2 regions of the Cellulosimicrobium sp. EB106-03-01-XG111 genome follow, and region 2 is predicted to be linked to the other one. Evidence: predicted binding sites of a transcription regulator. Region 2 holds the regulator's gene; the other holds the start of a gene.
What was found. The regulator LexA, encoded in region 2, represses DNA repair genes until DNA is damaged. The targets are predictions, from matches to a motif close to TCGAACANNTGTTCGA.

Region 1 (6,964 bases), on a different contig from region 2:
CTCCTCCGGATCTTCGAGCTCGACGAGCCGCTGCGCGCGCGCATCGCCGAGGGCCTGCCCGTCTACGGCTCGTGCGCCGGCATGATCCTGCTCGCCGATCGCATCCTCGGCGGGACGGCCGACCAGCGCACCATCGGCGGTCTCGACGTGACGGTCCGGCGCAACGCGTTCGGTCGCCAGGTCGACTCGTTCGAGACCGACCTCGCGTTCCCGGGTCTCGCGCCGTCGGACGACGGGCGCGACGGCGCACCGAGACCGGGCCGGGACGTGGACGCGGTGCACGCCGTGTTCATCCGTGCGCCCTGGGTCGAGGAGGCCGGGCCCGGGGTCGAGGTGCTCGCGCGGATCCCCGAGCACGGCGCACCCGGCATCCCCGCGGCCGCCGCCGGTAGGATCGTCGCAGTCCAGCAGGGATCGCTGCTCGCCACCTCGTTCCACCCGGAGATCTCCGGGGACGCGCGCGTGCACGAGCTGTTCGTCAGAATCGCGAAGGGGTAGGAACGCATGTCAGGGCACTCCAAGTGGGCCACGACCAAGCACAAGAAGGCGGCCATCGACGCCAAGCGCGGCAAGCTCTTCGCGAAGCTCATCAAGAACATCGAGGTCGCGGCGCGCACGGGCGGCGGTGACCCCGCGGGCAACCCGACGCTGTTCGACGCCATCCAGAAGGCGAAGAAGTCGTCGGTCCCCAACGACAACATCGACCGCGCCGTCAAGCGCGGGTCGGGCACGGGCGCCGACGCCGTCGACTACCAGACGATCATGTACGAGGGCTACGGTCCGAACGGCATCGCCGTCCTGGTCGAGTGCCTCACCGACAACAAGAACCGCGCGGCCTCCGAGGTCCGCCTCGCGTTCAGCCGCAACGGCGGCAACCTCGCCGACCCGGGCTCCGTGTCCTACCTCTTCTCGCGCAAGGGCCTCGTCGTCGTGCCGAAGGCGGACGGCGTGACCGAGGACGACGTCATGCTCGCCGCGCTCGAGGCGGGGGCCGAGGAGGTCACCGACTCCGGCGAGGTCATCGAGGTGCTGTCCGAGGCGAGCGACCTCGTCGCCGTGCGCAGCGCCATCCAGGAGGCGGGGATCGAGTACGACTCCGCCGACTCGATCTGGCACCCGTCCATGGAGGTCGAGGTCGACGCCGAGGGCGCGCGCAAGATCCTGCGCCTCATCGACGCGCTCGAGGACAGCGACGACGTGCAGAACGTCTACGCCAACTTCGACGCGTCGGACGAGGTCATGGCGGAGCTCGAGAACGACGACTGATCCCGTCGGTTCGGTCGCCGAGACCGACGGCGTGGTCCCCCTGGGTGGCGGGGCGGGTGAGGTGCGCGCGGTCTACCATCCGCGGCGCTCGTGCCTCGCGCCGCTCCCGCCAGGCCCGCCACGACCGCGCGCACCTCACCCGCCCCGCCGGTATCGGCTCGCCATGGTCTGCGGCCCGCGAGGCGGACGGCTTCCGTGGTCGGGTCGTGGGAGGGTACTGGCGTGCGCGTTCTCGGAGTGGATCCTGGGCTGACCCGGTGCGGTGTCGGGGTGGTGGACTCCGCGCGGGGGCGGCGGGCCGAGCTCGTCGCCGTCGGGGTGATCCGGACGGACCCGGAGCTGAGCGTGGACCTGCGGCTGCTGCGGGTCGCGGAGCGGCTCGACGCATGGCTCGACGAGCACGTGCCCGACGTCGTCGCGGTCGAGCGCGTGTTCGCGCAGCACAACGTCGGGACGGTCATGGGCACCGCGCAGGCCGCGGGGATCGCGATGGTCGGGGCGGCGAAGCGGGGCGTCCCCGTCGCGCTGCACACGCCGTCGGAGGTCAAGGCCGCGGTCACGGGGAGCGGACGCGCCGGCAAGGAGCAGGTCCAGCGCATGGTCGCGAGCATCCTCGGCCTGGCGGAGCCGCCGAAGCCCGCGGACGCGGCGGACGCGCTCGCGCTCGCGATCTGCCACCTGTGGCGCCCGGCGGGCGCCCTGCAGGGTGGCGAGCGGCACGAGCTGACGCCGGCGCAGCGCGCCTGGGCGGCCGCGGAGCACGCGGCGAAGGGACGCCGCGCGCCGCGCTAGAGGCGGCCGTGGCGGTGGTCGCGCCGGTGGTCCGTGTCGGTCGGTCGGCGGGTGGGCGGCCCTTGCTAGAGTGACCGCGGTCGTACGGGTGTTCGACGCGCCCCTCGGCGCGCGGCCCGACGGCGGTCCTCGGGCCGGCGGACCATCGGACCAGGTCGGCGGTGCCGGCCGGGAGAGGAGCCTGCGTGATCGCGTCCCTGAGCGGTGTCGTGGCGAGCGTCCAGCTCGACCGCGCCGTGCTCGAGGTCGGAGGAGTGGGGTACCTCGTCCACGCCACGCCCGCCACGCTCGCCGCCCTGCGCGTCGGGGAGACGGCGCGCCTCGCGACGAGCCTCGTCGTGCGCGAGGACTCGTTCACCCTCTACGGCTTCGCCGACGACGACGAGCGTGCCGTCTTCGAGACCGTCCAGACCGTGAGCGGCGTCGGTCCGCGCCTCGCGCTCGCGATGCTCGCCGTGCACACCCCAGACGGCCTGCGCCGTGCGGTCGCGGGTGCCGACATCGCCGCGCTCGTGCGCGTCCCCGGCATCGGCAACAAGGGTGCGCAGCGCATCGCGCTCGAGCTCGGCGACAAGCTCGGCCCGCCCACGGGCTCCGACGCCCCCGAGGCGGGGTCGACCGCCTCGGCGGCGGCGCGTCCGGACGACCGCCGCGACCAGGTGGTCGAGGCGCTCGTCGGGCTCGGCTGGAACCTCAAGGCCGCGGACGACGCGGTGTCCACCGTGCTCGCCGAGGCGGGCGTCGACGTCGTCGAGGCGCCCGACGTGGCGGGTGCGCTGCGCGCCGCGCTGCGGGTTCTCGGCGGGCCGAGGAGCTGACGATGGCGACCTTCGACCAGGTGGGTCTCGACGACCTCGGCGGGGACGGCACGTTCTCGTCGGAGCGCATCGTCGCGGCGGGCGCGGACGACCTCGAGCGCGCGGCCGAGGCCGCGCTGCGCCCGCGCCGGCTGGAGGAGTTCGTCGGCCAGGCCGTCGTGCGCGACCAGCTGTCGCTCGTGCTCCAGGCGGCGCTCGTGCGGGGGAGCGCGCCCGACCACGTGCTCCTGTCGGGCCCGCCCGGGCTCGGCAAGACGACGCTCGCCATGATCATCGCCGCGGAGCTCGGCACGTCGCTGCGGGTGACGTCCGGGCCCGCGATCCAGCACGCCGGCGACCTCGCGGCGGTGCTGTCCTCGCTCGAGGAGGGCGAGGTCCTGTTCATCGACGAGATCCACCGGCTCGCGCGACCGGCCGAGGAGCTCCTCTACATGGCGATGGAGGACTTCCGCGTCGACGTCGTCGTGGGCAAGGGGGCCGGGGCGAGCGCCATCCCGCTCTCGCTGCCGCCGTTCACGGCGGTCGGTGCGACGACGCGCGCAGGGCTCCTGCCCGCGCCGCTGCGCGACCGGTTCGGCTTCACCGGGCACCTGGACTTCTACTCGGGCGACGAGCTCGAGCGCGTGCTGACGCGCTCGGCCGGCCTGCTCGGCGTCGCGCTCGACCCGGAGGCCGCCCGTGAGATCGCGGGCCGCTCGCGCGGCACGCCCCGCATCGCGAACCGCCTGCTGCGGCGCGTGCGCGACTGGGCGCAGGTGCGGGGCGACGGGACGATGGACCTCGCGGCCGCGCGCGCGGCGCTCGAGGTCTACGAGGTGGACCCGATCGGCCTGGACCGGCTCGACCGGGCGGTGCTCACCGCGCTGTGCACGCGCTTCAACGGCGGTCCCGTGGGCCTGACGACGCTCGCGGTGACGGTGGGCGAGGAGGCGGAGACCGTCGAGACGGTCGCCGAGCCGTACCTCGTGCGCGAGGGCCTGATCGGGCGGACGCCGCGAGGCCGCGTCGCGACCCCGGCCGCCTGGGCGCACCTCGGGCTCACCCCGCCGCGCGAGGGCGGCACGCTCTTCGACGCCTGAGGCGACGCCGGAGGTCACGGGGCCGCCGGAGCGCTCCGTGACGGCGGTCACAGGCTCTCCGCGGGTGGTCCTAGAATGGTCGGGACCCGAGCGGGCGGAACTCCGCGGCGAGACGGCTCGTTGGTGAACCGTGCGCGCACGCCTAGACTGCGCGCAGATCCCGCACAGAACAGGACACGAGACTCCGTCATGGATATCAGCTTCATCCTCATCCTCGCCCTCGCGGCGGGTGCGATGTTCCTCATGACCAGCCGCACCCGCAAGCAGCAGCGCGAGGCCCAGAACTTCCGGGCGACCCTCGCCCCCGGGCAGGAGGTGATGACGGGCTCGGGCATGTTCGGCACGGTCGTCGACGTCGACGACGAGGCCGACGTCATCACCATCGAGTCGACGCCGGGCAACCAGTCCCGGTGGCTGCGCGCCGCGATCGCCAAGCTCGTCGAGCCCCCGGTCGAGGAGACCGAGGAGACGACGGCGGACGACGCGTCCGAGGACGCGGCCGAGTACGGCACCGCCGGCGCCGACGCGGGGACCACCACGAAGGGCGACGTCGACGACCTCGTCGTGCCCGACGACCTCTCCGGTCTGACCGACGACCGGTCGGAGAAGGACCGCGGACGCCGGGACGACGGCACCGACATCAAGTGACCCTATGCCGGTCGCTGCCGCGACCGGCCTGACGCGGTGGGCCGCGAGGCCCACCGCACACGCACGAGAAGAGACGGACAGTTGGCCACCAGCAGCACACGAGCGAGGCCCGTACGGACCCTCGTCACCCTGGGAATCCTCATCGTCGTCCTCTTCGGGTCCCTCTTCGCGGGCACGAAGCTCGACCCGAAGACCGAGGACAACCCGGGCGGGGCGAGCCTCACCCCGGGCCTCGCGCTCGATCTCGAGGGTGGCACGCAGATCATCCTGCGGCCCGTCACCACCGACGGCTCGCAGCCGACGGCCGAGGACATCAACCAGGCGATCAACGTCATCCGCCAGCGCATCGACGCGCAGGGTGTCTCCGAGGCGGAGATCACGAGCCAGGGTCGTAACAACATCGTCGTCGGGATCCCGGGGCAGCCGTCCCAGGAGACGATCGACCTCGTCAGCACCTCGGCCCAGATGCGCTTCCGCCCGGTGCTGTCCGTCGGCATGCCGACGGCGACGCCCGCCGACGAGTCCACCGACCCGGCCGCGGGCGAGGACGCCACGGCCGAGGACGCCCCGGACGCGACGGAGTCCGCGGACGCGGCCACCGACGGCGCGACGGACCCCGCGGCCGAGGACGGCACGGACCCCGCGGCCGAGGACGGCACGGACCCCGCGGCCGACGCAGCGACGGACGCCCCGGCAGACGGCGCCACGACAGACCCGGCGCCGGAGACGACCCGCCCGGAGAACCCGAGCGACCTCGCGCAGATCACGCCAGAGCTGCAGGCGCAGTTCGACGCGCTCGACTGCACGCTCCCCGAGAACCTCGTGGGCGGCGACAGCGGCCCGACCGACAGCGCGTTCGTCTCGTGCGCCGACGACGGCACGGCCAAGTACATCCTGGGCCCGGTCGAGATCGAGGGCACCGACATCTCGAACGCGAGCTCCGGCCTGCGCGTCGGGCAGAACGGCGTCGTCACCAACGAGTGGGTCGTCAACATCGAGTTCGACTCCGAGGGCACCAAGGCCTTCCGTGACGTCACGACGCGTCTCACGTCGCTCCCGTCGCCGCAGAACCAGTTCGCGATGGTCCTCGACGGCCTCGTCATCTCCGCGCCCGTGTCGCAGACGCCGATCCCGGACGGCAAGGCCGAGATCTCGGGCAGCTTCACGCGCGACAGCGCGGCGACCCTCGCGAACCAGCTCAACTTCGGCTCGCTGCCCCTGACGTTCGAGGTGCAGAGCCAGGAGCAGATCTCGGCGACGCTCGGCTCCGAGCAGCTCGAGAAGGGTCTGCTCGCGGGCGCGATCGGCCTGCTGCTGGTCGTCATCTACTCGCTCTTCCAGTACCGCGTGCTCGGCCTGGTCACCGTCGCGTCGCTCGGCATCGCGGCCGTCGTGACGTTCGGCGTGATCTCGGTGCTCTCGTGGACGATCGGGTACCGCCTGTCGCTCGCCGGCGTCGCGGGGCTCATCGTCGCGATCGGTATCACCGCGGACTCGTTCATCGTGTACTTCGAACGCATCCGCGACGAGCTGCGCGACGGCCGGACGCTGAACTCCGCGGTGGAGAAGGGCTGGCAGCGCGCCCGCCGCACGATCCTCGCCTCGGACGCGGTGAACTTCGTCGCCGCGGTGGTGCTGTACTACCTGGCCGTCGGCGGCGTGCGCGGCTTCGCGTTCACGCTGGGCCTGACCACCCTGGTCGACCTCATCGTGGTGTTCCTGTTCACCCACCCGCTCATGCAGCTCCTCGCCCGGACCAAGTTCTTCGCGAACGGCCACCCGGCCTCGGGGCTCGACCCGCGGCGCCTCGGTGTGCGCGGTCCGCGGTACGCAGGTCGCGGTCGTGTCGTCGGCGCGACGTCGACGGCCCCCGCGGCCGGCGACGCCGTCGTCGAGGACGCGCCCGTGCAGGACGCCCCGACGCCCGAGCGCGCGGCGCCCGTGCGGGAGACGGTCGGCGCCGGCGTGGGCCGGTCCGACGGTCCGCGCATGACCATCGCGGAGCGCCGCGCGGCCGAGCGGCGAGCCGCCGCCTCCGCGGACGGCGACGACGGGTCCCCGGCCGCTGACGCGGCAGGCGACGAGAACGAGGAGAAGCACTGATGGCCAGCGGTTTCGCCCAGTGGGGCAACGACCTGTACACCGGTCGCCGGTCCTACGCCATCGTCGCCAAGCGACGTGCCTACTTCGTGGTGGCGCTCGTCCTGGTCGTCCTGTCCCTCGGCATCATCGGGGTCCGGGTCGCCGGTGACGGGCTCAACCTCGGCATCGAGTTCCGCGGCGGGTCGGAGTTCACCGTCTCCGGCGTCTCCGACACCTCGCAGCAGCCCGCGCTCGACGCCGTCGCGGCGGTCGCCCCCG
Region 2 (6,964 bases):
GGCGGACGTACCCTCGGCCTGTTCTCCTCGCGGCGCGCGGCGGTGGCCGCAGCGGAGGCGATGCGCGAGCGGCTGGACGTGCCGATCCTGTGCCAGGGCGACGACCAGCTGCCGACGCTCGTCCGGGAGTTCGCGGAGGACCCGGCGACGTGCCTGTTCGGCACGCTGTCGCTGTGGCAGGGCGTGGACGTGCCCGGGCCGTCGTGCCAGCTCGTGCTCATCGACCGCATCCCGTTCCCGCGCCCGGACGACCCGGTGAAGTCGGCCCGCGCTCGCGCGGTCGAGGCCGCGGGCGGCAACGGGTTCATGCAGGTCTCCGCGACGCACGCGGCCCTCCTGCTCGCCCAGGGCGCCGGTCGGCTCGTCCGGTCCACGGCCGACCGCGGCGTCGTGGCGGTCCTGGACCCGCGGCTCGTGACGGCGCGCTACGGGTCGTTCCTCACGCGGTCCATGCCGGGGTTCTGGCAGACGACCGACCGCGACGTGGCCACCGCTGCGCTCCGCCGCCTCGCCGCCCTAGGCTGAGCCCTTTCCAGCGACTTCACGGAGGCGACATGACGAGCACGTCACCGCAGGGCACCGGCGACGCGACCGCGGGCGGTCCGGGAGGGGGAGCACGGACCACGAAGCTCGCGATCGTCGGCGCCGGGGCCGTCGGCTCGACGCTGGCCTACGCCGCGCTCATGCGCGGCGCGGCGCGCACCGTGGCGCTCCTCGACGTCAACCGCGCGAAGGTCGAGGCCGAGGTCCTCGACCTCCAGCACGGCATCCAGTTCATGCCCATGGCGCGCGTCGAGGGGTCCGACGACGTCGCGGTGTGCGCGGGGGCCGACGTGGTCGTGGTGACGGCCGGCGCCAAGCAGAAGCCGGGCCAGACACGCCTCGACCTCGCCGAGGGCACGATCGGGCTCATGCGGACGATCCTCCCGGGCCTCGTGGAGGTCGCTCCGGACGCCGTCTACGTCATGGTGACCAACCCCGTCGACATCGTCACGTACGCGGCGCTCAAGTTCTCGGGGCTCCCCCCGACGCAGCTCTTCGGCAGCGGCACGGTGCTCGACTCCTCGCGGCTGCGGTTCCTCGTCGCGCAGCACTGCGGCGTCGCGGTGCAGAACGTGCACGCGTACATCGCCGGGGAGCACGGCGACAGCGAGATCCCGCTCTGGAGCTCCGCGACGATCGGCGGGGCGCCGCTGCTCGAGTGGCAGGGCATCGGCGGCCGGGGGCCGCTCACGGGCGACGTGCGCGACGAGATCGCGCGCGAGGTCGTGCAGTCGGCCTACCGGATCATCGAGGGCAAGGGCGCGACGAACTACGCCGTCGGGCTCGCGGGCACCCGGATCATCGAGGCGGTGCTCGCCGACGAGCACCGGGTGCTCCCCGTGTCCACCCTCCTCGACGGCATCTACGGGCTCGAGGACGTGTGCCTCTCGCTCCCGACGCTCGTCGACCGCCGCGGCGCCACGGAGCGTGTCGAGGTCCCGCTGGCGGACGACGAGCTCGCGGGACTGCGCTCGTCCGCAGAGTCGCTGCGCGCGGTCGCGCGGCGCTTCGGCATCTGAGCCCGCGGGCCTCGTCGGGCCCTGCACGACGAGAGCCGGGTGGTCGAGGGACCACCCGGCTCTCGTGCTGACCGGACCCTGCTCGCGGTCCGCGCGCAGGCTGCGCGGGGACGGTTCAGAGGCTGCGCAGGACGGAGACGACGCGCCCCAGCACCTGGGCGTCGTCCCCGGGGATCGGCTCGTACGCGGCGTTGTGCGGCATCAGCCACACGTGGCCGTCCGCGCGTCGCAGGCTCTTGACGGTCGCCTCGCCGTCGATCATGGCGGCCACGATCTCGCCGTTCTCCGCGACCGGCTGACGGCGCACGACGACCCAGTCGCCGTCGCAGATCGCCGCGTCGATCATCGAGTCGCCCTGCACGCGCAGGAGGAAGAGCTCGCCCTCGCCGACGAGCTGGCGCGGCAGCGGGAAGACGTCCTCCACGACCTGCTCCGCGAGGATGGGGCCACCGGCGGCGATGCGGCCCACGACAGGGACGTACGACGGCGCGGGGTGGGCCTCGTCGTACGTGGGCTCGGGTGCGGCCCCGGCGGGCGCGAGGGGGGTGGCACGGCGGGAGTCGTCGGGCTGGACGACCTCGATCGCGCGCGGGCGGTTCGGGTCGCGGCGCAGGAAGCCCTTGCGCTCGAGCGTCGTGAGCTGGTGCTTGACGGAGGACGGGCTGGTGAGCCCGACGGCCTCGCCGATCTCGCGCATGCTCGGCGGGTAGCCCCGCTGCTCGACGCACGCGCGGATGGTCTCGAGCACGAGCCGCTGGCGCGGGGTGAGCCCGTCACCCCCTGCCGACCCGTCCGGCAGCTCGCGCACCTCGGCGATCCCCCGTGCCCTGTCCGTGCCTCGTCCCGCCATGGTCGCTCCGCCCTCGTCCGTCGCGTGCCACCGGCCCCGGCCGGGCCTGCGGCTTCCCCTCCCCGGGGCGTGCACCCCGGGACCTCGGTCGCTCCTCCGGGTCCGAGCGGACATGTCCGGCGAACCGACCTGACCCCAGGTTAGGGGAGTATGCGACACGAATCAAACACCTGTTCGAGCATGCCTCGACTCTGTGGGTCGTTCGTGATAGACCTTCGTACAGATGTTCTACGTACAGGTGTTCGACCGGAGCGGTCGGGCGGGAGCGAGACGGGCGCGCGGGTCCGATCGACCGGGGAAGGCGATCGGGCCCGCGGGCCGGGACGGAGGGGACATGGACACGATGGCGATGGCGACGCCGACCGGGTTCGCACGTGGCGGATCGATGGGGGGTGCGCGGGCGGAGGCTCCGCTGCGCATCACGCGACGCGGTCGGGCGGTTCTCGTCCTGCTCGTGGCGGTCGTGCTCGTGCTCGCCGCGCGCGTCGGCCTGGCGGTCGCGAGCGGGCCGGGGGAGCCGGTCGAGGTCCGCGTCCACGTCGTGAGCTCGGGGGAGACGCTGTGGGAGCTGGCGCAGGGCGTCGCGACCCCGGGCGAGGACCTGCGTGAGGTGGTCAGCGGGCTCGTCGAGCTGAACGGCCTGTCGTCGTCGGGCGTGCAGACCGGTCAGACGATCCTCCTCCCGGTCGGCGAGCGGTGACGGGGCACGGGTGCGGGCCCTCTGTCTGTGACGCAGCACACGGCGCTGCTGCGTAGCAGGCTCGCGCGAAGGGTTGCGCCGTCGCATTAGGTACGCCTAAGTTAGTGTCACCTCACACGCCGGCTGGGGGGCTGGGCGGACGAGGCGAGGAGTGCGCGGACCACCGCGACTCCTGTGCACGTCGCCGCGCGCGAGGCGAGTCGCGCGCGAGATGGGGACGGGGGCGTCCCGACGGGGGCGGTCGACCACGACCGCCCCCGTTCTGCTGCCCGGGATCGGGCGGGACGTCCGGCGTGTTGCACCGCGCGCCCGGGACGACATACGTTCGTCGCGCCGACCCGTCGGCGCGACCCGCGGAGGAGCCCGCCATGCACTGCCCGTTCTGCCGTCACGCGGACTCCCGCGTCGTCGACTCCCGCACGTCCGACGACGGCGCCTCGATCCGTCGTCGGCGTCAGTGCCCGGAGTGCAACCGCCGCTTCACGACGATCGAGACCGCGAGCCTGTCGGTGGTCAAGAGGTCCGGCGTGACGGAGCCCTTCTCGCGCGAGAAGATCGTCAACGGCGTCCGCAAGGCCTGCCAGGGGCGGCCGGTGAACGAGGACGACCTCGCGGTCCTCGCGCAACGCGTCGAGGAGACCATCCGCGCGAGCGGCAGCGCCGAGCTCGACGCGTACGAGATCGGCCTCGCGATCCTCGGGCCGCTGCGCGAGCTCGACGAGGTCGCCTACCTCCGCTTCGCGAGCGTCTACCAGGCGTTCGACTCGCTCGAGGACTTCGAGAGCGCCATCACGTCGCTGCGCGTGGACCGGGAGGAACGTGAGGCGGCGGCCGGGCGTGCGGCGGCCGGGGCCGCCGACGGCGGCGCGACCGAGCGCGAGGCGGCACCCCAGGCCTGACAGTCGGATGGCGTTCCGCGCCACCTGCGTGCCACGTGCCCCCCTGTCCGCGCCACGCGCCCGGGGCTCGCGCGTCGGGTCGTCGAAGCGCCCCGACGCGGACCCCGCGACGCCGCGCTGGGCAGACGGGCGTGCGCGGCAGACGGGTGCACGCGGCAGGCGGGCGCACGCGGCAGGCGGGCTACAGGTCGCTCGAGCGTGATGCCCAGATGTTGATGCCTGTGTCCACGGGGAGCGCGTCGACGGCCGCGAGCTCCTCGGGCGAGAGCGCGGGAGCGTCGAGGGCCGCGAGGTTCTCGTCGAGCTGCCGGGTCGAGCTCGCGCCCAGCAGGACCGACGTCACGCGCTCGTCGCGCAGCGCCCAGAGGATCGCCGTGGACGCGAGGGTGCGCCCGTGGGCACGCGCGAGCTCGTCCAGGTGGCGCACGCGGTCGAGGTTCTCCTCGGAGAGGAACGCCGGGCGCAGCGGACCGCCGCGCGCCGCGCGCGAGCCCTGCGGGACCCCGTGGAGGTAGCGGTCCGTGAGCATGCCCTGGGCGAGCGGGGAGAACGCGACGACGCCGAGCCCTTCCGCACCGGCGACGTCGAGCACGTCGGCCCCCGCCTCGTCGTGCGGGTCGGGTGCCTCGATCCACCGGTTGAGCATCGAGTAGGAGACCTGGGTGACGACGAGCTCGACCCCGACGTCGGCCGCGACCCGCAGGGCCTCGCGGGTGCGCCGGGCCGAGTACGACGAGATCCCGGCGTAGCGCGCGCGCCCCGAGCGGACCGCCGTCCCCAGGGCGCCGATCGTCTCGGCGAGCGGGGTCGACGGGTCGTAGCGGTGCGAGTAGAAGATGTCGACGTGGTCGAGGCCGAGCCGGCGCAGCGAGGCGTCGAGGGAGGAGAGCAGGTACTTCCGGGAGCCCCCCTCGCCGTACGGCCCGGGACCCATGCGGTACCCCGCCTTGGTCGTCACGACGAGCTCGTCACGCACGGGGCGCAGCTCGCGCGCGAGCAGCCGGCCCAGCGACTCCTCCGCGGCGCCACCGGGCGGCCCGTAGTTGTTGGCGAGGTCGAGGTGCGTCACGCCGCGATCGACGGCGTGCAGGACGATCTCGCGCTGCGTCGAGAACGGGTCGGCGACCCCGAAGTTCTGCCAGAGGCCGAGTGCGATCTCGGGCAGGCGCAGGCCGCTGCGGCCGAGCGCGCGGTGCGGGAGCACGGCCGGTGCCGGCGCAGGGCGACCGGCGTCGTCGGCGCCGTCGGGTCGGGCAGGGGCAGGCTGCGGCGTGGGGTCGGGTGACACGCCCCGACGCTACCGGACGGCTCGTGCGGGGCGGCCGCGGTGGCGTCGCGGCGTGGGTCGGGCCGGACGGGCCGAGCGGACAAATCAGGTGGCGTCGGGCGGCGCGGTGGGGGAGGCTGGCGGGGTGCCCGACCCGTCGGGCCGAACGCAGTGCCCCCACCGAGTTCCCCGTCGACGAGGAGACCGCCATGGCGTCCGACCAGCAGCGACCCGCTGCAGAGACCGCACCGACCGAGGAGGCCAAGGCGAAGTTCCGGGAGGCGCTCGACCGGAAGAACGCCGCGCGCCACCGCACGGCCGACGGCGAGTCGAACACGGGCTCCGTGCACGGCTCGGAGACCGTCGGCCCGGTCCAGCGCACGTTCCGCCGCAAGTCCGGCTGAGCACGTGCCCCACGTCCGGTCGTCCCTCGGGGGGCGGCCGGACGTCGCACGTCCGGGCACCTGCGGGCCCTACGGCTCCGCGCGCGCGAAGCGCCGTCCGGTGATCTCGCGGGCCTCGACGACGACCCACTCCTCGGTCGGGACGTCGACGGTGGGGACGAGCGGGTCCGCCCCGTCCTGGACCGCTTCCACCTCGTGCTCGGTCCGGCTCCGGTGGGCGGTCCCGCGGACGACCACGCTCCACGCGCCGTCGTCGTCGACGTGGTCCCACTCAAGCGCGACCCGCTCGTTGGTCGCGAGCGTCGCGAGCTTGGTCCCCGGCACGGTGCGGAACCCGAGCGTGCGCTCGTGCACCAGCACGGTGACGGGGTAGATGTCCGGCTCGCCCCGCACGCTCACGGCGAGGCGTGCGACGTGGGTCCCCTCCACGAGGTCCCACGACGCGTCGGCGTCGAGGATCTGCGGCCCGTCGTGCATGTATCCGGTCATGCCTCATCGTGGCACCGGCGCGCGAGAGGCGCTCAGCGGCGAAGGTCACGGTCACCGGGGACCTTCGCCGCGTGCGGACGGACCGGCGCGGCGAAGGTCTCCCGGGCTGTGTCAGTCGAGGATGCGCAGGGCGATCGTCTGCTCCATCGCGGCCAGCGCCTCGATGACGGCCGGCTCCACGCGCGAGCCGACGTCGGTGACGACGTAGCCGATCTCGCCGCGCGTGGCGAGGAGCTGGCCTTCGATGTTCGTCCCGTGCTCGGCGAGCGTCGCGTTGACGGCGGCGAGGACGCCGGGGGTGTTGCGGTGCAGGTGCGTGATGCGCGTGATGCCCGTCGTCTGCTCGAGCGCGAGGTTGGGCACGTTGACGCTGAGCGTCGTCGAGCCGGTGGTGAGGTAGTCGCGCAGCTTGGCGGACACGAACTGCCCGATCGCCTCCTGCGCCTCCTCCGTCGATCCGCCGATGTGCGGCGTGAGGATGACGTTCGGCAGGCCGCGCAGCTCGGAGTCGAACGCGTCGCCCTTGCGCTTGGGCTCGTGCGGGAAGACGTCGACCGCGGCGCCGGCCACGCGGCCCTCGACGATCGCCTCGCGCAGTGCGCCGTAGTCCACCACGAACCCGCGCGACAGGTTGAGGAAGATCGAGCCCTGGCGCATGCGGGCGAACTGCTTGGCGCCGAACAGCCCGGCGTTGCCCTGGCGCCCGTCGACGTGGAGCGTGACGACGTCGGCCTGCTCGAGCAGCTCGTCGAGCGTGTCCATGCGGCGCGCGTTGCCGAGCGCGAGCTTCTCC

Region 1: ruvA (Holliday junction branch migration protein RuvA) is a predicted target of LexA. The motif match lies at 2,139-2,154, and genes of this name have one in related genera.

The regions. Positions count from the first base shown of each region.
Region 1 is NZ_JBYTEQ010000003.1:222,201-229,164, reverse strand. Features, by position in the region: gene pdxT (pyridoxal 5'-phosphate synthase glutaminase subunit PdxT) at 1-498, shown strand, start outside; gene AC3WT4_RS05060 (YebC/PmpR family DNA-binding transcriptional regulator) at 505-1,266, shown strand; gene ruvC (crossover junction endodeoxyribonuclease RuvC) at 1,489-2,058, shown strand; gene ruvA (Holliday junction branch migration protein RuvA) at 2,244-2,876, shown strand; gene ruvB (Holliday junction branch migration DNA helicase RuvB) at 2,879-3,955, shown strand; gene yajC (preprotein translocase subunit YajC) at 4,145-4,603, shown strand; gene secD (protein translocase subunit SecD) at 4,685-6,706, shown strand; gene secF (protein translocase subunit SecF) at 6,706-6,964, shown strand, end outside.
Region 2 is NZ_JBYTEQ010000009.1:103,750-110,713, forward strand. Features, by position in the region: gene AC3WT4_RS10020 (ATP-dependent DNA helicase) at 1-525, shown strand, start outside; gene AC3WT4_RS10025 (L-lactate dehydrogenase) at 555-1,562, shown strand; gene lexA (transcriptional repressor LexA) at 1,678-2,412, opposite strand; gene AC3WT4_RS10035 (LysM peptidoglycan-binding domain-containing protein) at 2,747-3,112, shown strand; gene nrdR (transcriptional regulator NrdR) at 3,481-4,011, shown strand; gene AC3WT4_RS10045 (aldo/keto reductase) at 4,193-5,215, opposite strand; gene AC3WT4_RS10050 (DUF5302 domain-containing protein) at 5,488-5,682, shown strand; gene AC3WT4_RS10055 (pyridoxamine 5'-phosphate oxidase family protein) at 5,752-6,171, opposite strand; gene serA (phosphoglycerate dehydrogenase) at 6,283-6,964, opposite strand, start outside.